Linked DNA regions of Salipiger abyssi. The protein of the gene in region 2 interacts with the protein of the main gene of each other region in a pairwise test. Links are inferred from orthologs where the notes say so. Each region holds a gene or a part of one and is shown on either strand. Other genes may lie near its edges. The genes, in order: Ga0080574_RS20675 and Ga0080574_RS15870.

Region 1 (9,724 bases), 980 kb from region 2 along the record:
CAGCGCATAGAGGGTGAAGGCCGAGCTCTGCTCGGGGAAGATCCCGGTGGCGATATGCGCAAAGGCCAGCCCGGTCAGCGCGCCGACCATCAGCGAGGGCGAGAACACCCCGCCGCCCATGCGCCCCGCCATGGTGACCGACACCGCCGCCACCTTGACGGCGGCAAAGATCGTTGCCTGGCTCAGCAGCAGCGTACCGGTGAGCGCGCGCGAGGTGGTTTCGTAACCCACGCCGATGATATGCGGAAAGCGGATCGCGACGACGCCCAGCAGCAGCCCGGCCACGGCGGGGCGCAGCCAGTGCGGCAGGCTCAGCCATTTCTGGATGCGGTTGCCGATGTTTTCCGACCAGAAGATCGCCTGCATCATCAGCACCGCCACCAGCCCGCAGACCAGCCCCATCAGGAAAAAGGCGGGCAGTTCGAGATAGAACTCCACCGTGGTGGTGCCGGGCAGGATGAACTCGGTGACATCGCCAAAGGCCAGCCGGTTGATCACCGTGCCGGCGGCGCTTGCCACCACGATGGGGGCGAAGGCGTGCAGGGCGAAATGGCGCAGCACCACCTCGAGCCCGAACAGCGCGCCGGCAATGGGCGCGTTGAAACTCGCCGAGACGGCGGCGGCCACCGCGCAGCCCAGCAGGTCGCGCCCGGTGATGCCGTCGACGCGCAGCAGGTTCGACACCCAGGAGGCGATCATCGCGGCGATATGCACGACGGGGCCCTCGCGGCCGGTGGAACCGCCGGTGGAAAGGGTGATCCAGGAACACAACGCAGAGGCGATCCCTGCCTTTTTTTCCACCCGCCCGTCATTCAGTGCCGCGCCCTCGATCACGTCGGAGACCGAGCGCACCCGCCCGTCCGGGGTAAAGAACTGCACGATGAGCCCGACCGCGAGCCCGCCGCAGACCGGGATCACCAGCACCCAGATCCAGGGCAGGGTCTGGGCAAAGCTGGCCAGCGTGTTGACATCCTCCGTGCCATAAAGCGCGGCCTGTAAGCGGTTGATCGCGAAGCGGAAAAGGATGGCCGCAAAGCCCGAGGCAACGCCGACGAATAATGCGATCAGCCAGAAGGTGACCTGTCCCGGCGCCTTGTGGCGCAGCTGATCCCAGCCGCGCCCGCAGACGGCGCGGGTGTCCTGCCATTGCCGGGCCAAGCCCCTTGACATTCCCTGTCCCCTTTGGCTTTCGCAGGGCTTGTGGCGACGCTAGTGTCGCCCCCGGACGATCCGGAGGTTCTTAATGTCCATCGCAACAGCCCTCGACGCTATCGCCTTACTCCTAGGCGAACGGCTCAGCAGGTCCAAGTCCGAACTGACCGCGCATGGTCGCTCGGAATCCTATTTCCCGCTGACGCCGCCCGACGCGGTGGCCTATCCCGAAAGCACCGAAGAGGTGCAGGCGCTGGTGGCGATCTGCGCCGAACACGGCTGCCCGGTGACTGGCTGGGGCGCGGGCACCTCGCTGGAGGGCCACGGGCTCGCGGTTCGGGGCGGCGTGGTGGTGGATTTCACCCGCATGAACAAGGTGCTGGAAATCCGCCCCACGGATATGGATGTGACGGTGCAGCCCGGCGTGACCCGCGAGGCGCTGAACGAGGAGCTGCGCGCCACGGGGCTGTTCTTTCCGGTCGATCCCGGCGCCAACGCCTCGCTCGGCGGCATGGCGATGACGCGGGCCTCGGGCACCACCACGGTGCGCTACGGCACGATGCGCGACAATGTTCTGGGGCTTCAGGTGGTGCTGGCGGACGGGCGGGTGATCCGCACCGGCACGCGGGCGCGCAAGAGCGCTGCGGGCTACGATCTCACCGCGCTGATGGTGGGCTCGGAGGGCACGCTGGGTCTGGTGACCGAGCTGACGCTGCGGCTGTATGGCGTGCCCGAGGCCACCAGCGCCGGCATCTGCGCCTTTCCCGATATGGGATCTGCTGTGACGGCGGTGATGGAGGTGATCCAGATGGGCATCCCCATGGCGCGGATCGAGTTCGTCGACGACGCGACAGCGCGTGCCTTCACCGCCTATTCCGGCATGGAGATGGCCGAGGCACCGCATCTGCTGGTGGAGTTTCACGGCTCGCCGGAAAGCGTGGCGCAGGATGCCGAGCGCTTCGGCGAGATCGTCGCCGATCACGGTGCCTCGCCCTTCCGCTGGTCGGCGCGGGAGGAGGAGCGCCGGGCGCTCTGGGCGCTGCGGCACAATGGCTATTACGCCATCCTCGCGGCGCGCAAGGGCAGCCGCGCGGTGGTGACGGATATGTGCGTGCCGATCTCGCAGCTTGCGCGGGCGGTGGAGGAAACCCAGGCCGATATCGCCGCCAGCGGTATCCCGGGGCCGATCCTCGGCCATGTGGGCGACGGCAATTTCCACGCGGTGCTGCTGGTCGATCCCGAGCAGCCCGCCGAGCTGGAGACGGCCAAGCGGCTGTCGCACCGCATGGCCGAGCGCGCGCTGGCGCTTGGCGGCACCTGCACCGGCGAGCATGGCGTGGGCCAGGGCAAGATGGGCTTCATGGAGGCCGAGCACGGTGCCGGCTGGGACGTGATGGGCGAGATCAAGCGCGCGCTCGACCCGCAGGGGCTGATGAACCCGGGCAAGCTGGTGCGGCAGGGGTAGCGCCGGTCCTGTTGGCGGGAGGTGGAGCGGTGGGTAGGATTGCCCACCCTACGGTGACGCCCCTGCATGATGCGGTACGCCGTCAAGAAGGATACCTCGCCCCGGACTTGATCCGGGGCCTCTGCGGTCGCAGCGAAGAGCGCTCGGTCGTCTGGCTTGGTGCAGGCATTACAGGCGCCGGAGCGCCAGAACGGCGACTGAACAAAAGAACGACAAAAGGGACCGCCCAGAGCAACCGCAGAGGCCCCGGATCAAGTCCGGGGCGGGGACACGCGCCCGGCGCTCAGCGCTCCAGAATCAGCCGACCGCCGGAGATCTCCAGCCGTTCGAACCGTTGAAGATAGCTCATCCCGAGCAGCGAGGTCCGCATGGTGCCGCCATTCACATAGGCGCGCACGCCACGGTCGGTGAACGGCCCCAGTGCCACCTCGTCGAGCCGCACCGGTGCGGTGCGCACGATGCCGTTCGCGGTGCTCGCCTCGCCGTGGAACATCAGGCCCTCGGCGTCGAGCCCGGCGCGCTCGGCGTCCTGCTGGGTCAGCACCATGCCGGTGGCGCCGGTGTCGATGACAAAGCGCGTCGGCACGCCGTTGATGTCGAGCGAGACATAGTAATGCCCGTCCGGCGCGCGCGGCAGTTCGACCCGGCCCTCATCGGCAAACACCGCCTGGCTCGGCATCACCGTCTGGCGGATATCGCCCCAGAGCCCGACAGCGGCGATGGCGCCCAGAAAGATCAGCCCCCAGATAGCGAGATATTGCAGCTTTTGACCCAGCCTTTCGCGATTCTGGATGAACATCCAGATCACCAGAACGGCGCCGAGCAGGCCGAGATAGGCGAGATTTCCGTAATCGAACTCTGTCAAGGCCCGTGCTCCGCTGGTTCCGCTATGCTGTATGTAGGCATGGGTGGCGGGCGATAACAGGGGTCAGACCAGCGCACCGATATTACGCAGCCCGTCGATGACGAACTGCACCGAGAGCGCCGCCAGTAGCATGCCAAGCAGACGCGTCACCACCACGATGCCGGTATGGCCGAGCGCCCGCTCGATCATCCCGGCGCTAAGAAACAGCGTCAGCACCACCAGCAGCACCGCCACCATCACGCCGAGCACCGCCGCCATTTCGAGGCCGGACGCCGTCTGCCCGGTGAGCAGGATCATCGTGGCGATGGCGCCGGGGCCGGCAATCAGCGGGATGGCGATGGGAAAGACCGACGGGTCGGGCAGGGACTCCTCTTCGCCGGCCTTGTCCTCGCGTCGCTTGGAGCGGCGTTCGAACAGCATGTCGAGCGCGGTGAGGAACAGCAGGATGCCGCCGGCGATGCGGAACGCGGGCATGGAGATGCCGATGAAGCCCAGCACCGCCTCGCCGAAGAAGGTAAAGAGCAGCAGGATCAGCGCCGCGATGATGCAGGCCCGCAGCGCCACCGCGCGGCGATGGCGGGCATCGGCGCCCTGCGTCAGCGCGATGAAGATCGGCGTCAGGCCGATCGGGTCGATCACCACGAAGAGCGTGGCAAAGGCGGTGACGAGAAAGGCGGGCTCCATGCCTCAGGGGTAGGGGCTGGCGGGCAGCTTGTCCAGCGCGCCGGGCCTGAGGGCGGCGCGGGGCGGCAGAGCGCGCGACGGAGTATTTGCCGGAAAGATGAAGGGGCGGGGCTCAGCGCGCCTCCGCCGTCTCCAGCTTTTCCAGTGCCGTTTCCCAGAGCGCCTCGGCGCGGTGCAGCCCGTCCATGACCTCGGCGTATTTCTTGTTCCAGGTCTCCAGCTCGCCGGCGCGCCCGTCTTCGTAGAGCGCCGGGTCGGCGAGTTTTTTGGCGAGCTTCTCGCGCATCTCCTCGATCTTTTCCACCCGCGCCTCGCATTTGCGGACCTCCGAGCGCAGCGCCAGGATCGCGTCGCGCGAGGGTTTCGGCGGTTTCGGCGCGGCGGGTTTCTCGGGCCTGGCGGGTTTGTCCTGCGTCAGCAGCAGGGAGCGGTAGGCGTCGAGATCGTCCTCATAGGGCTTCACCGTGCCGTCCTTCACCAGCCAGAGCCGGTCGGCGACGAGGCTTAGCAGGTGCATGTCGTGGCTGACGAGGATCACCGCGCCGGAATATTCCGTCAGCGCCTCGACCAGCGCCTCGCGGCTCTCGATATCGAGGTGGTTGGTGGGCTCGTCGAGGATCAGCATATGCGGCGCATCCAGCGTCGCCAGCAGCAGCGACAGCCGCGCCTTCTGCCCGCCCGAGAGCCGGCCGACCTCGGTCTCCGCCTGCGCCGCCATCAGCCCGAAGCCGGCGAGCTGGGCGCGCAGCTTCGCGGGCGCCGTGTCGGGGCGCTCGCGCTGGAGATGTTGCAGGGGCGTTTCGTCGAGATGCAGCTCGTCCACCTGATGCTGGGCGAAATAGCCGATGCGCAGCTTGGAGCTGCGGGTCATCTTGCCCGCCATCAGCGGAAGGCGGTCGGCGAGCAGCTTCGACAGCGTCGACTTGCCCTGACCGTTGCGGCCCAGGAGCGCGATGCGGTCGTCCTGGTCGATGCGCAGATCCAGCCGTTGCAGCACCTGGCGCTCGCCATAGCCCGTGGCGCCGCCCTCCAGCGCCACGATGGGCGGCGAGAGCTGGTCGGGCTGCGGGAAGCTGAACACCCGCTTGGCGGCATCCTCGGGCGCCGTGATGGTCTCCATCCGCGCGATCATCTTGAGCCGCGCCTGCGCCTGCTTGGCCTTAGAGGCCTTGGCGCGGAACCGGTCGACAAAGCTTTGCAGATGCGCCCGGCGCTCGTCCTGCTTGCGGGCGGCGGCGGCCTGCACCGCGCGACGCTCGGCCCGGGTGCGCGCGAAGGTGTCGTAGCCGCCCTGATAGAGCGTCAGCTTGCGCGCCTCCAGATGCAGGATCGCGCCCACCGCGCGGTTCAGCAGCCCGCGGTCGTGGCTGATCACGATCACCGTATGCGGGTAGCGCGTCAGATAGCTTTCCAGCCAGAGCGCGCCTTCGAGGTCGAGATAGTTGGTCGGCTCGTCGAGCAGCAGGAGGTCGGGCTGGGCAAAGAGCACGCCGGCCAGTGCCAGCCGCATCCGCCAGCCGCCGGAGAAATCCGAGCTCGGGCGCTGCTGATCCGCCTCGCTGAAGCCCAGACCCTTGAGGATCGACGCGGCGCGCCCCTCCGCTGACCAGGCGTCGATATCGGCGAGCCGGGTCTGCACATCGGCGATGCGATGCGGGTCGGTGGCGGTTTCGGCCTCGGCCATCAGCGCGGCGCGCTCGGCATCGGCGGCCAGCACCGTCTCGATCAGCGACATGTCGTTTGCCGGCGCCTCCTGCGCCACGCCGCCGATGCGGGCGCGCTCGGGCAGGGAGATCTCGCCCCCGTCCAGCGTCAGCTCGCCCCGGATCAGCCGGAAGAGCGTGGTCTTGCCGGCGCCGTTCGGCCCCACGAGCCCGACCTTGTGGCCGGCGGGAATCACGGCGGAGGCGCCCTCGAACAGAGGCCGGCCCTCGATGGAAAAGGAAATATCGTCGATCCGTAGCATGGGGGCGCTCTAGCAGAGCGCCGCGCCGGCGGAAATCCCCCATGGTCTTCCATTGGCAGGAAATATCCCGGGGTGCGCGAGGGGCTGGCCCCTCGCCGCGGGCGCGCAGCGCCGCGCGGGTCGGCAAGCGAGGTCTTCCCAATCTTGCGCCTGCATGCTAACGCCCACGCCAGCGAATACCGGCCGGGCCTGACGCCCGGCTTTTCAATGGAGACCAGACATGGCCGTCGAACGTACCCTTTCGATCATCAAGCCCGATGCCACCCGCCGCAACCTCACCGGCAAGATCAACGCCAAGTTCGAGGAAGCGGGCCTGCGCATCGTCGCGCAGAAGCGCATCCAGCTGACCAAGGCGCAGGCCGGCGAGTTCTACAAGGTGCATGCGGAGCGCCCGTTCTATGACGAGCTCTGCGAGTTCATGGCCTCCGAGCCGGTCGTGGTGCAGGTGCTGGAAGGCGAAGGCGCCATCGCGAAGAACCGCGAAGTGATGGGCGCCACCAACCCGGCCGACGCCGCCGAGGGCACCATCCGCGCCGAATTCGCCGAGTCGGTCGGCGAGAACTCGGTGCACGGCTCCGACGCGCCGGAAACCGCCGCCGTCGAGATCGCCTATTACTTCTCCGGTCTGGAGCTGGTGGGCTAAGCGCCGCCTTTCCAGGTCAGAAACACGAAACGGGCGCCGGAGAGGGCGCCCGTTTTCGTTTGCCGCAGCGAGACGCCCCGCAAGGGGCACCGAGCGTCACCCGCCTTGCAGGCGCTCGCGCGGCACGACGCCGATCTCGTCCAGCACCGCCTCGATGCCGCTCAGCGCCGCCACCCCGGCGACCTCCGCGCAGAGCGCGTCGAACCGCAGCCGCAGCGCCTCTTTCTCCTTGCCCCGGCAATCGTTCCAGGGCCGGCCCTGAAGCGCCATATGCATCACGTAATAGCCGATGAAATGCGCCTTCGTGCCCGCCCGCAGCATCCGCGCATAGGCCTCATGCGCACCGATCTCGCGCAGCGTCTCCGCGTCGGGCACGCCGGCGCGGGCCAGCGCCGCCTCGACCGCCGGGCCGAGATTGCGGATCGAGGAGACAGGCGTGCCCATCGCGCTCAGACCTCGCCGCCGCGACGCAGGCCCGGCAACCGGATCAGAAAGGCAATGTGCGGCATGAGGGCTCTCCCAAGGCTTCGCCAAAGATTTTGCCACCCGCGCGGGCGGGGAACAAGCCCGCCAGGTTCACTCGGACCCGGCGCGGGCCGCCAGCACTTCCAGAACCACAGCCTGCACCTGCGCGATGGTGGCCTCCGCCTCATCACGGAAGATATCCATCGCCGCCTCGACCTCGGCGCGGTCGAAGGGCTCCGTCATGCCCGCCGTCACGATTGCGGCGCGCGCCCGGGCAAGATCGTGCAGCGCCGGGCGCAGCGTGTCGGCGTTCTCCGCCAGCGCGGCGCGCAGATCGCGGCGGACCTCTCTCGGGAACACCGCCGCCTCGGCGACCGGGCCGAGCAGCTCGCTGCGCATCGCCTTGAAGCGCAGCAGCGCGCCGGCGGTCAGGGCGTTGCCCAGCAGCGAGACGGCAAGCACCGCGATCAGCGCGATACGGCCGGAATTGCGTCGGATCCGTCCCATCACAGCCCCCCCGGAAAGCCGAGAAGCTGCGCGATGGCGCTGGCAAAGACCAGATCGTCGCCGCCAAGCGCCGGCAGGGCGGCATAGCCCAGCACCGCGGCGCCCAGCAGCATCAGCCCATAGCCCGCCGCGACCGGGCCGGGATGGCTCAGTACCTCGGCCAGTCCCTCCGCCCGGTGAGGGCCGGTTTCCTCCTCGGCGAGCCGGCTCAGCACCGCGCGCGCCAGCATCGGGGTTTCCACCGGCATCTCGTCTTTCAGCGCCGCCGCCAGCGCGGCATCGAAGGCGCGGTCCTTGTCGTCGTCTTCCATCATGGCCTCCTCTCCTCCATTTCGTCCGGGTCGAGCTGGCGGCGCAGCGTGTTGCGCGCCCGCACCAGCAGTTGTTCCACCGCGCCGGGGCTCACCCCCATCGTGGCGGCGATCTCGGCGGTGCTCATGTCGCCGGCGGCGCGCAGAAGGATCGCGCGGCGCTGGCGGTCGGGGAGCTCCGCAATGGCAGCGCGTGTATGCGCCAGCCGGTCGCGGCTCTCATGGATGGCGGCCGCTCCGGGGCCGTCATCGCTCATCTCGTCGGTTGCTTCCAGGCCGATGAAGCGGCGGAAGCGGGTGCGGCGGCTGCGGTCGATACAATGGTTGACCGCGATCCGGTAGAGCCAGGTCGACACGGCGGCCTTGGCGGGATCGTAGCGTCCGGCGTTGCGCCAGGCCTTGAGAAAGACCTCCTGCACCACGTCTTCAGCCTCCGAGGGCGCATCGAGCATCTGCGCGGCATAGCGCGTCAGCCCCGGCCCGTAGAGCGCAACGAGCCGCCCCAGCGCCTGCCGGTCCCCCTGCGCCATGGCGGCCATCGCCGCCCGCGCGTCTTCTGCACGTTGATCCATCTCTGTCAGCTTTGGCACCGGTCCGGCGCGGGGCAAGGGCCGGCAGCCCGTCACCTTACGGCACGGGCTGCCGGAGGATCATTACTTCGTCACCAGGCGGGTGCGGGTGCCGCTCTGGCCGCCGGGGCCGGTGTTGGTGACCGTGGTCGCCGAGGCGCCGTTGCCGCTCACACGGGTGCGGTCCTTGCCCCAGGTGGCCGACTTGCCGCCGGCAGTGGTTGCCGTGGTGCTTGTCGCGCAGTTCGCGGTTCCGGCACTGCGGTCGCAGTCGCGCGATTTCTGCACAGTGCCGCCGTTGCCATTGGTCACGGTGATATTCTGCGCGGGCAGGGCGGTGGCGGCCATCAGCGGCAGGGCGAGGATGGCGAAGAAGCGAACGGTTTTCATAATGATGGTCCTTTCAGTGGGGAATAGGTTGACGTGTTCGAGGGTCTTGGTTGGGTTACGGGCGGTAGGCGGCGAGGAAACGGGCGATGCGGTTGTATTCCGCACTGCTGATCACGCCGTCATTGTTGCGGTCGGCCATGTCGAAACCGCGCGTCTGCGCGGTGTATTCGGCCAGGGTGAGCATGCCGTCGTCATTGGCGTCCTGATCCCAGATCCGCTTGTCGGACTGCATGGTGCGCTTGCCGGGCAGCGCCTGGCGGGCGGTCTCGATCTCGGCAGCGGTGATTGTGCCCGAGCGGTCGGCGTCGATCCGGTCGAACATGCTGATCCGCAGTTGCAGGAACTCATTGCCGTCGATCACGCCGTCGCCATTGGCGTCGAGCTGCATGAAGAGGCTGTCCTGCGCCAGCGCCGCGCCGGGGAACAGGGCCAGTGCAAAGGCGGCCCGGGTTATGATCTGTCTCACTGTCATCAATGTCTCCGACTGAGTGTGTTTTCACATGGGAGTACGGCGCCGGAGCGTCCCCCTTACGGGCCGTTCGATAATTTCTGCGTCGGGGTGGTTTTTTCTCTCGCGCCACAGCCAAGGCGCCTGCCGGGCGCCCGGCTTTCGGGCGGCCCATGGGGCAGGGTGCCGCGTTTCACCCCCAGGCTCTTGCGGCGACGGCGGGGCGGCTCTAGGCAAAAGGCATGATCCTGCAAAACCG
Region 2 (10,369 bases):
TCGTTCTGACCGCCAACGACGCCAAGACCGCGGCGGGCGAGCTCGACGGCCCGCTCTGGGTGGTGAAGGCTCAGATCCATGCGGGTGGCCGCGGCAAGGGCTCGTTCAAGGAGCATGACGCCGGCGAGAAGGGCGGCGTGCGCCTGACCAAATCGGTCGAAGAGGCCGCCGAGGAAACCAACCGCATGCTCGGCCACACGCTGGTGACCCACCAGACCGGCCCCGCCGGCAAGCAGGTCAACCGCATCTATATCGAGGACGGCTCGGACATCGAATCCGAATTCTACCTCGCGCTGCTGGTCGACCGCGTCACCTCGCGCATCTCGATCGTCTGCTCGACCGAGGGCGGCATGGACATCGAAGAGGTCGCCGACTCCACTCCGGAAAAGATCCTGTCCTTCTCCATCGATCCCGCTGTCGGCTATCAGGGCTTCCACGGTCGCCGCGTCGCATTCGCGCTGGGGCTGGAAGGCAAGACCGTCCGCCAGTGTCAGAACCTGCTCGGCAATCTCTACCGGATGTTCGTCGAGAAAGACATGGAGATGCTGGAGATCAACCCGCTGATCCTGACCACCGACGGCAACCTGAAATGCCTCGACTGCAAGGCCGGGTTCGACAGCAACGCGCTCTACCGTCACCCCGATATCGTCGGCCTGCGCGACGAGACCGAGGAAGACCCCAAGGAACTCGCCGCCTCCCAGCACGACCTGAACTACATCGCGCTCGACGGTGAGATCGGCTGCATGGTGAACGGCGCGGGTCTGGCCATGGCGACCATGGACATCATCAAGCTCTACGGTGCGGAACCGGCCAACTTCCTCGACGTGGGCGGCGGCGCGACCAAGGAGAAGGTGACCGAGGCGTTCAAGATCATCACCTCGGACGACAACGTCAAAGGCATCCTGGTGAACATCTTCGGCGGCATCATGCGCTGCGACGTCATCGCCGAGGGCGTGATCGCCGCGGTGAAAGAGGTCGGCCTCCAGGTTCCGCTGGTCGTGCGTCTCGAAGGCACCAACGTGGATCTCGGCAAGAAGATCATCAACGAGTCCGGTCTGGACGTGATCGCCGCCGACGACCTCGCCGACGGTGCGCAGAAGATCGTGAAAGCCGTTAAGGGCTGAGGCGAATGCGGCTGATCCAGCATATCGACGCTTGCGCGGAACCTCGCGCGTGCCTGGTGGGTTCTTCCGGAAACGGAGGATACCGCCATGTCGAAGCTGCCCGGCCGCACGAACCTGCCCGAAATCGCCCGGACCACCTTGCCCGCGACGCGGAGGGCGCGCTTCGCTCCCTTCGTCTATGCGGGCGGCCTGCTGGCCATCGGGACGGCGCTTCTGGTCTCCAAGCCGCGCATCGGCAAGGTGCCGGAGCCCCGGCAGATGGGCAATGCGCCCCGTCGCAGCCGCTTGCGCCGCGCGGCGCAGCACGGCAGGGATGGCGCGCAGGCCTTTGCTCCGTCGAATGTGACGGACTCGGTCGGGCGGTCGCTTATTCTGGGCGGCGTGGCGCTTCTGGCCGCGCGCGCGCTGGACGAGCTGTCCGGGCGGGACGGCAAGTAACCTCACGACTCTTCGCAAGATTTGCACGGCAGCGCGCCCGCACGGGCGGTGCGCTGTCTTTTCATGTCACCGGCAAGCGTTTCGCCGCGCCGGTACGAAACGTGCGCCGCAACACTGCGGCCCAATAAGGAGAACGCCAAAAATGGCAGTCCTCGTAGACGCAAATACCAAAGTCATCTGTCAGGGCTTCACCGGCTCGCAGGGCACCTTCCATTCCGAACAGGCCATCGCCTACGGCACCAAGATGGTCGGCGGCGTGACCCCCGGCAAAGGCGGCACCGAGCATCTCGGCCTGCCGGTCTTCAACTCGGTCCACGAGGCCGTGCATGTGACCGAAGCCAACGCCTCGGTGATCTACGTCCCGCCGCCCTTCGCCGCGGATTCGATCCTCGAAGCCATCGACGCCGAGATCCCGCTCATCGTCTGCATCACCGAGGGTATCCCGGTGCTCGACATGATGAAGGTGAAGCGCGCGCTGATCGACAGCCCCTGCCGCCTGATCGGCCCGAACTGCCCCGGTGTCATCACGCCCGACGCCTGCAAGATCGGCATCATGCCCGGCCACATCCACAAGCGCGGCAAGGTGGGCGTCGTGTCCCGCTCGGGCACGCTGACCTATGAGGCCGTGAAGCAGACCACCGATCTGGGCCTCGGCCAGTCCTCGGCCGTCGGCATCGGCGGTGACCCGATCAAGGGCACCGAGCATATCGACGTGCTCGACATGTTCCTCGACGATGACGAGACCGAATCCATCATCATGATCGGTGAAATCGGCGGTTCCGCTGAAGAGGAAGCAGCCGAGTTCCTCGCCGAGCAGAAGAAAAAGGGCCGCTGGAAGCCGACCGCCGGGTTCATCGCAGGCCGCACCGCCCCTCCGGGCCGCCGCATGGGCCATGCCGGCGCCATCGTCGCCGGTGGTAAGGGCGACGCGGAGTCGAAAATCGAAGCGATGAAATCCGCCGGTATCGTCGTTGCCGACAGCCCCGCCACGCTCGGCGAGGCCGTCATGGCGGCGATCTCCAAAGGATAAATCCTCTGGCTGCTCCGCCGGCAGGGCGGGGCAGCCCCCCAATTCCGGGGTCTTGCGAGCCTCCAAAAGAACTGGTGATCCATGCCGCTTTTTCGGATCGACAACCGCCTTCACTACTATGCGCACGTCCCCAAGGCGGGAGGCTCATCTGTGGACCATTATCTTGTCGCACGCTTCGGGCAGTTGGGCTTTTTCAACGGCACCTTCGGAGCGCTCCCCGAGGCCAAGCGCTGGACCCGGACCTCGCCCCAGCACATTCGCTGGCGCGATCTTTATCAGCTGGTGCCCCGCGACTGGATCGAGACGTCCTTTGCCGTTGTGCGCGACCCGCTGGCACGCCTGAAAAGCGCCTATCACTTCCAGCGTGAAGCGCTAAAGACGATCCCCGCCGACCGCAGTTTCGAGGATTGGTTCCGCCTGCGCCTGCCGGGTCTGAAGGCCGGAAACTACTTCGACGACAACCATCTCGTTCCGCAGTCCAAAATCGTCCCGCCAGATGCAAAGGTCTTTCGTCTCGAGGACGGGCTGGACCGGATCGTGGGATATCTCGACGCGCTCGAGGGCGCCGAGACCGGTCCTCGGACCATTACCCCGCAGAATGTCCGCGCCAAGGCCGGAGGCGACAAGCCTGCGCCCGCCGCGTTCCTTGCGCCCGATCTGGTCGCCCAGATACAAGACGTCTATGCCGAGGATTACGAACGCTTCGGCTATGCCGGCGTCCCCGCCGAAACCGATCATGCAAAGTCCGTTTAGATCCAGCCCAGCGAGTCGAACCGATGCAAGATCAACGCCCCACAGAGTTTCTCCAGGCCGCCGGCGCCGCACACAGGGTTTGTGCCGATCGCATGGCCGCAACCGTATCGGGAAGGGTGTAGCGCGACCCATGGTCCTGGTGTGCCACGATAAGCGGTTCGTCTTCCTGAAAACGCGGAAGACCGCGGGAACATCCGTCGAAATGTTCCTGCAATCGCTCTGTGCGGCCAATGACGGCCCGCCGGTCGAGAAGACGCATGCCCTTGTGACGCCGCACTATATCGTGGGGCGGCGCCGCATTCCCGAAGCGGAGCGCAACGCGCTCGACCTCGTGTGGTACAACCACATGCCCGCCAGCGACGTCCGCACGCAGATCGGCGAAGACGCCTGGCGCTCCTACCGCAAGATCGCGACGGTCCGGAATCCGTTCGATCTCGCGGTGTCGCAATTCTATTTCCGCAACGAGACGCGCGGCACCTCCCTGCCCGACGATCCCGACGCCCATGTCGCCGCCTTCCGCAAGGCCGTGCGCACACAAAAGTGGCGGTCGAGCGATGTCGTCGTGTTTGACAGGGGGCAGTTCGTGCCCCAGCTGCTGGTGCGTCAAGAAGCGATGGAAGACGATCTAAAGACCGTGTGCGATACGCTCGACCTGCCCTTCGAGCGCGACCGGCTGCCGGTCACGAAACGCACAGGCAATATGCGCTGCGGCCTCGCCGTGGCCGATTATTACGATAACAAAACCGCGAACAGCATTAAAAAGATCTACGGATGGCTGTTCGATTACGCTGGTTACGCAGACACTCCGGCCGGAGAAGATCAGAGGACGCCATGACGGACCAAAGCCCGAACGACCAGTTTCATGCCTCAAGCTTCATGCAGGGGGCGAACGCGGAATATCTCGAACAGATGTACGCCCGCTACGCCAACGACCCGAACGCGGTCGATGCGGCCTGGGCCGAGTTCTTCAACGCCCTGGGCGATGACGAGACCAGCGTGAAGAAGGAGGCGCAGGGCGCCTCGTGGGAGCGCGCCGACTGGCCGCCGAGCCCGAATGACGACCTGACCGCCGCGATCACCGGCGAGTGGCCGCTGCCCGTCGCGCCCGCCGAGGCGAAAGGCGCCGGCAAGAAGATCGCAGACAAGGCCGCCGAAAAGGGCGTGAGCCTCACCGACGACCAGGTGAAACGCGCCGTGCTCGACTCGATCCGCGCGCTGATGATCATCCGCGCCCACCGGATCCGCGGCCACCTCGCCGCCGATCTCGACCCGCTGGGCCTGCATGGCCGCGACGCGCATCCCGAGCTCGACCCCAAGGCCTACGGCTTCACCGAGGCCGACATGGACCGGCCGATCTTCATCGACAACGTGCTGGGGCTCCAGATCGCCTCGATGCGCGAGATCATGGGCGTGCTCAAGCGCACCTATTGCGGCACCTTCGCGCTGCAATACATGCACATCTCTGACCCCGAGCAATCGGCCTGGCTCAAGGAGCGGATCGAAGGCTACGGCAAGGAGGTGAAGTTCACCCGCGAGGGCCGCAAGGCGATCCTCAACAAGATGGTGGAGGCCGAGGGCTTCGAGAAATTCCTCCATGTGAAATACATGGGCACCAAGCGCTTCGGTCTTGATGGCGGTGAATCGCTGATCCCGGCGATGGAGCAGATCATCAAGCGCGGCGGCAATCTCGGCCTGAAAGAGGTCGTGGTCGGCATGCCCCACCGTGGCCGCCTCTCGGTGCTGGCCAACGTGATGAACAAGCCCTACCGCGCGATCTTCAACGAGTTCCAGGGCGGCAGCTTCAAGCCTGACGACGTGGACGGCTCGGGCGACGTGAAATATCACCTCGGCGCCTCCTCGGACCGCGAGTTCGACGGCAACACCGTCCACCTGTCGCTCACCGCGAACCCCTCGCACCTTGAGGCGGTGAACCCGGTTGTGCTCGGCAAGGTCCGCGCGAAGCAGGACCAGCTCGGCGACACCGAGCGCCGCGCGGTGCTGTCGATCCTGCTGCACGGCGATGCGGCCTTTGCCGGCCAGGGCGTCGTGGCCGAGTGCTTTGCGCTTTCGGGCCTGCGCGGCCATCGCACCGGCGGCACGATCCATATCGTGGTGAACAACCAGATCGGCTTTACCACCGCGCCGCATTTCTCGCGCTCCTCCCCCTACCCCACCGACAACGCGCTGGTGGTCGAGGCGCCGATCTTCCACGTCAATGGCGACGACCCGGAGGCCGTGGTGCATGCCGCCAAGGTGGCCACCGAGTTCCGCCAGAAATTCGGCAAGGACGTGGTCATCGACATGTTCTGCTACCGCCGCTTCGGTCACAACGAGGGCGACGAGCCCATGTTCACCAACCCGGTGATGTACAAGCAGATCAAGAGCCACAAGACCACGCTGACGCTCTATACCGAGCGGCTGGTCAAGGACGGTCTGATCCCCGAGGGCGAAATCGAGGACATGAAGGCCGCCTTCCAAGCGCATCTCAACGAAGAGTTCGAAGCCGGCAAGACCTACAAGCCGAACAAGGCCGATTGGCTGGACGGGCGCTGGTCGCATCTCGACAAGCAGAAAGAGGGCAATTACCAGCGCGGCGAAACCGCGATCAAACCCGAGACGCTGGCAGAGATCGGCACCGGCCTCACCACCGTTCCCGAGGGCTTCCCGCTGCACAAGACCGTGGGCCGCTTCCTCGATCACCGCAAGAAGATGTTCGAGAGCGGTCACGGCTTCGACTGGGCGACCGCCGAGAGCATCGCCTTCGGCTCGCTGCTGACCGAGGGGTATCCGGTGCGTCTGGCCGGCCAGGACAGCACGCGCGGCACCTTCTCGCAGCGCCATTCCGGCCTGATCAACCAGGAAAACGAAGACCGCTACTACCCGCTGAACAATATCCGCGAGGGTCAGGCCCGCTATGAGGTGATCGACTCGGCGCTTTCGGAATACGCGGTCTGCGGCTTTGAATACGGCTATTCGCTGGCCGAGCCCAACGCGCTGGTACTCTGGGAAGCGCAGTTCGGCGATTTCGCCAACGGCGCGCAGATCATGTTCGACCAGTTCGTCTCCTCGGGCGAAAGCAAGTGGCTGCGCATGTCGGGCCTCGTCTGCCTGCTGCCGCACGGTTTCGAAGGCCAGGGGCCGGAGCACTCCTCCGCCCGTCTGGAGCGCTTCCTGCAAATGTGCGGTCAGGACAACTGGATCGTCGCCAACTGCTCGACCCCGGCGAACTACTTCCACATCCTGCGCCGGCAGCTGCACCGCTCCTACCGCAAGCCGCTGATCATGATGACGCCGAAATCGCTGCTGCGTCACAAGCTGGCGGTCTCGGATGCGGAGGCCTTCACCACCGGGTCGAGCTTCCACCGGGTGCTGTGGGACGACGCCGAGAAGGGGCATTCGGAGACCAATCTGAAGCCGGATGCCGAGATCAAGCGCGTGGTGATGTGTTCCGGCAAGGTCTATTACGACCTGCTGGAAGAGCGCGACGCGCGCGGGCTCGACGACGTCTATCTGCTGCGGATCGAGCAGTTCTACCCCTTCCCGGCGCTGTCGCTGGTCAAGGAGCTGGAACGCTTCAAGGGCGCCGAGATGATCTGGTGCCAGGAAGAGCCCAAGAACCAGGGTGCCTGGACCTTCATCGAGCCCAATATCGAATGGGTGCTGGGGCGTATCGACGCCACCCACAAGCGGCCGGTCTATGTCGGTCGCGCCACCTCGGCCTCGCCCGCGACGGGTCTGGCCAGCCAGCACAAGGCACAACAAGAGGCGCTTGTGAACGAAGCGCTGACCATCGAAGGGAATTAAGACAATGACGACCGAAGTGCGCGTCCCCACGCTCGGGGAATCCGTGACCGAGGCAACCGTTGCCACCTGGTTCAAGAAGCCGGGCGACAGTGTCGACGTGGACGAGATGCTGTGCGAACTGGAAACCGACAAGGTGACCGTCGAGGTTCCCTCTCCCGTCGAAGGTGTCCTGGAAGACATCGTCGCACAGGAAGGCGACACGGTGGGCGTCGACGCCCTGCTGGCCAATATCGCTCCGGCGGGCGAAGCCGGCTCGACCACCGTCGAGGAACGCCCCTCCGCCACCAAACCCGAGGCCAAGCCGTCGTCTGACGACGCGACCCCGGTCGACGTGATGGTGCCGACCTTGGGTGAATCGGTGACCGAGGCCACCGTCTCGACCTGGTTCAAGAAGGTCGGCGACGCGGTGCAGCAGGACGAGATGCTCTGCGAGCTGGAAACCGACAAGGTGTCGGTCGAAGTGCCCGCCCCCGCCTCCGGTGTGCTGACCGAGATCCTCGCCGAGGAAGGCGCCACGGTCGAGGCCGGCGGCAAGCTGGCGGTGATGTCGGGCGGCGCCGGCGCCGCGGCCTCCGCGCCTGCGGAAAGCAAGGCTCCTGCCGAAGCCCCCGCCTCCTCCGGCGGCAAGGATGTCGAGGATGCGCCGTCGGCCAAGAAGGCCATGGCCGAAGCCGGTCTCGACCCCAAGCAGGTCACCGGCACCGGCAAGGACGGCCGCATCATGAAAGAGGATGTCTCCGCCGCCATCTCCGCCGCGAAATCGGCCCCCGCCCCGGCGGCGGCTCCGGCCCAGGCGCAGCGCGCGCCGAGCCCGGCCGAGGATGCTGCCCGCGAAGAGCGCGTCAAGATGACCCGGCTGCGCCAGACCATCGCGCGCCGCCTCAAGGACGCGCAGAACACCGCCGCCATGCTCACCACCTATAACGAGGTGGACATGACCGAGGTGATGGCGCTGCGGAACCAGTACAAGGATCTCTTCGAGAAGAAGCACGGCGTGCGTCTGGGCTTCATGTCCTTCTTCACCAAGGCCTGCTGCCACGCGCTGAAGGAAGTGCCCGAGGTCAACGCCGAGATCGACGGCACCGACGTGGTCTACAAGAACTTCGTGCATATGGGCATCGCCGCCGGCACCCCGCAGGGTCTGGTCGTTCCGGTGCTGCGCGATGTCGACGCCAAGAGCTTTGCCGAGATTGAGGCGGAGATCGCCGAGAAGGGCAAGCGCGCCCGCGACGGCAAGCTCTCCATGGCCGAGATGCAGGGCGGCACCTTCACGATCTCGAACGGCGGCGTCTACGGCTCGCTGATGTCCTCGCCGATCCTGAACCCGCCGCAATCGGGCATCCTCGGCATGCACAAGATCCAGGACCGCCCGATGGTCATCAATGGCGAGATCAAGATCCGCCCGATGATGTATCTGGCGCTCTCCTACGATCACCGCATCGTCGACGGCAAGGGCGCCGTGACCTTCCTCGTGCGCGTCAAGGAAGCGCTGGAGGATCCGCGCCGGCTGCTGATGGATCTGTAAAGATCGCCTAACGTGCAGCCGCTCCGGAGCGGACGCGGCTGCACGGTCAAACTTCCTCGGTACGATACCGATAGCCAGACAGTCCGTTCACAGGTCGATGTTCATGCAAGCCCCGTTTGTTTTGCCCCTTGCCCATCGGCGTCGTCCTTCCGGGGACGTGCGGTCTATGCGCGGTCGACCGGGCGGGTCGTGATGGCACACCGGATCGCACTCGCCACCTGCATGCGCAACGAGGGGATCTTCCTGCTCGAATGGCTGGCCTATCATGTCGCGCTGGGTTTCGAGCAGATCGTGATCGTGACCAATGACTGCACCGACGAATCCGACATTTTGCTCGATTTGCTTGCCGAGCATGGCCTCGTCAGGCATATCCGGCAATCGGTTCCGCCAGGCGGGTCGCCGCAGAACAGGGGCATGGACATCGTGCTGCGTCTGGCCCGCGACGAGGGCCTCAGCCATATCCTGCACATCGACTCGGACGAGTTTCTCTACGTTCCGCACGGGCTCTCCGCCCTGCTCGCCCGAACCCGCGACGCCGACGTCGTACCGATCCCCTGGCGGCTCTTCGGCGACAATGGCTTGTCCGAATGGCATCCCGGCGATCTCGTCATCGAGTGCAATGTGCGCGCCGAAACCGCACCGGAACCGGGCAAGGCGAAATCCAAATGCCTCTTCAAGGTGGCAAGTTTCGGTCGCGCGACGGATCACAATCCGCGCGATCCGCTGGTCTCCGATCCCTTGGTGCTATCACCCGATGGCGAAGAGCTCCGCAACGGCACACTGTATCAGCCGAAATCGGCACGTTTCAGACCGCACGACGTCGCCACGCGCGCGAAGACGGCCCAGATTTTCCACTATGGGGTACGCTCCGAGGATACGTTCATGATGAAGAACCACCGCGGCGACGGTCAGGGCAAGCAGGGAGATACCAAGTATCACATCGGCAGCCACTGGCATCGGATGGCAAACATCAATGAAACGGCAGCGCCCGAGATGGCCGCCTATCTGCCCGCACTCAAGAAGCGGCTGGCGAAATGGCGCGCCGTTCCGGAAATCGCGCGGGCGGAGCATGCCTGTCAGGATCGTTTCCGGCAAGATCGCGCGCAGTTTCTCACCGCCGAGAACATCGCCGCACGGACCCGCGGAAAAGCTCCGCCTCCTCTGGACCACGGCACCTCTCGCTCGCGACAGGCGGCACGCAGCCCGGCCGCGCTCCGGGGTCACCCCCATGACCCGAGCGAGAGGTCCCGGGTCAAGCCCGGGAGGGGTGGCGCCAGATGACCCCCGAACTCACCGCCCTCGCCCTCGCCGCGCTGTTGCAGATCGGCCAGATGGCGCTCTTCTCCGTGCTGGCGCAGAAACAGGTGGGCCGCGACTATGCCGCCTCGCCGCGCGACGCGCCGCGCACGCTCACAGGCCATGCGGGCCGCGCCCAGCGGGCGATGAACAACCATTTCGAGGGGCTGCTGCTCTTCGCCATCGCCACGCTGCTTGTCACCTATACCGACAAGACCAGCGCGATCACCGTGCTCTGCGCGCTGATCTACCTGATCGCCCGGGTGCTCTATGTGCCCGCCTATCTCTTCGCCTGGACGCCCTGGCGCTCGCTCATCTGGGCCATTGGCCCGCTCGCAACAACAATTCTGCTGATCGCCGCGCTTTTCTAGCGTTTCCATTGGCACCAAATATCCCGGG

The links.
Region 1: the proteins of Ga0080574_RS15870 (region 2) and Ga0080574_RS20675 interact in binary tests that used the Escherichia coli proteins (3 or more experiments, as listed by UniProt). The link is inferred for Salipiger abyssi from one-to-one orthologs.

The regions. Positions count from the first base shown.
Region 1 is NZ_CP015093.1:3,512,810-3,522,533, forward strand. What follows is about bases 3,706-6,633. They hold Ga0080574_RS20675 (ABC-F family ATP-binding cassette domain-containing protein), read right to left. Parts: upstream 6,133-6,633; coding sequence 4,279-6,132; downstream 3,706-4,278. Other genes in these bases: Ga0080574_RS20670 (MarC family protein), read right to left, coding at 3,706-4,166; ndk (nucleoside-diphosphate kinase), read left to right, coding at 6,353-6,633. Outside these bases: Ga0080574_RS20655 (chloride channel protein), read right to left, coding at 1-1,170; Ga0080574_RS20660 (FAD-binding oxidoreductase), read left to right, coding at 1,244-2,617; Ga0080574_RS20665 (retropepsin-like aspartic protease family protein), read right to left, coding at 2,901-3,482; more of Ga0080574_RS20670, read right to left, coding at 3,546-3,705; more of ndk, read left to right, coding at 6,634-6,775; Ga0080574_RS20685 (TfoX/Sxy family protein), read right to left, coding at 6,872-7,219; Ga0080574_RS20690 (hypothetical protein), read right to left, coding at 7,352-7,747; Ga0080574_RS20695 (hypothetical protein), read right to left, coding at 7,747-8,061; Ga0080574_RS20700 (RNA polymerase sigma factor), read right to left, coding at 8,058-8,630; Ga0080574_RS20705 (hypothetical protein), read right to left, coding at 8,712-9,017; Ga0080574_RS20710 (EF-hand domain-containing protein), read right to left, coding at 9,073-9,489; Ga0080574_RS20715 (heme-dependent oxidative N-demethylase family protein), read left to right, coding at 9,708-9,724. UniProt on the Escherichia coli protein: Genetic data indicate it may be involved in ribosome assembly or function.
Region 2 is NZ_CP015093.1:2,536,450-2,546,818, reverse strand. The notes cover bases 3,777-7,349. They hold Ga0080574_RS15870 (2-oxoglutarate dehydrogenase E1 component), read left to right. Parts: upstream 3,777-4,176; coding sequence 4,177-7,149; downstream 7,150-7,349. Other genes in these bases: odhB (2-oxoglutarate dehydrogenase complex dihydrolipoyllysine-residue succinyltransferase), read left to right, coding at 7,154-7,349; Ga0080574_RS15875 (hypothetical protein), read left to right, coding at 3,777-4,180. In the rest of the region: sucC (ADP-forming succinate--CoA ligase subunit beta), read left to right, coding at 1-1,124; Ga0080574_RS15890 (hypothetical protein), read left to right, coding at 1,212-1,562; sucD (succinate--CoA ligase subunit alpha), read left to right, coding at 1,705-2,592; Ga0080574_RS15880 (sulfotransferase family 2 domain-containing protein), read left to right, coding at 2,674-3,345; more of Ga0080574_RS15875, read left to right, coding at 3,548-3,776; more of odhB, read left to right, coding at 7,350-8,674; Ga0080574_RS15860 (glycosyltransferase family 2 protein), read left to right, coding at 8,867-9,955; Ga0080574_RS15855 (MAPEG family protein), read left to right, coding at 9,952-10,341. UniProt on the Escherichia coli protein: E1 component of the 2-oxoglutarate dehydrogenase (OGDH) complex which catalyzes the decarboxylation of 2-oxoglutarate, the first step in the conversion of 2-oxoglutarate to succinyl-CoA and CO(2).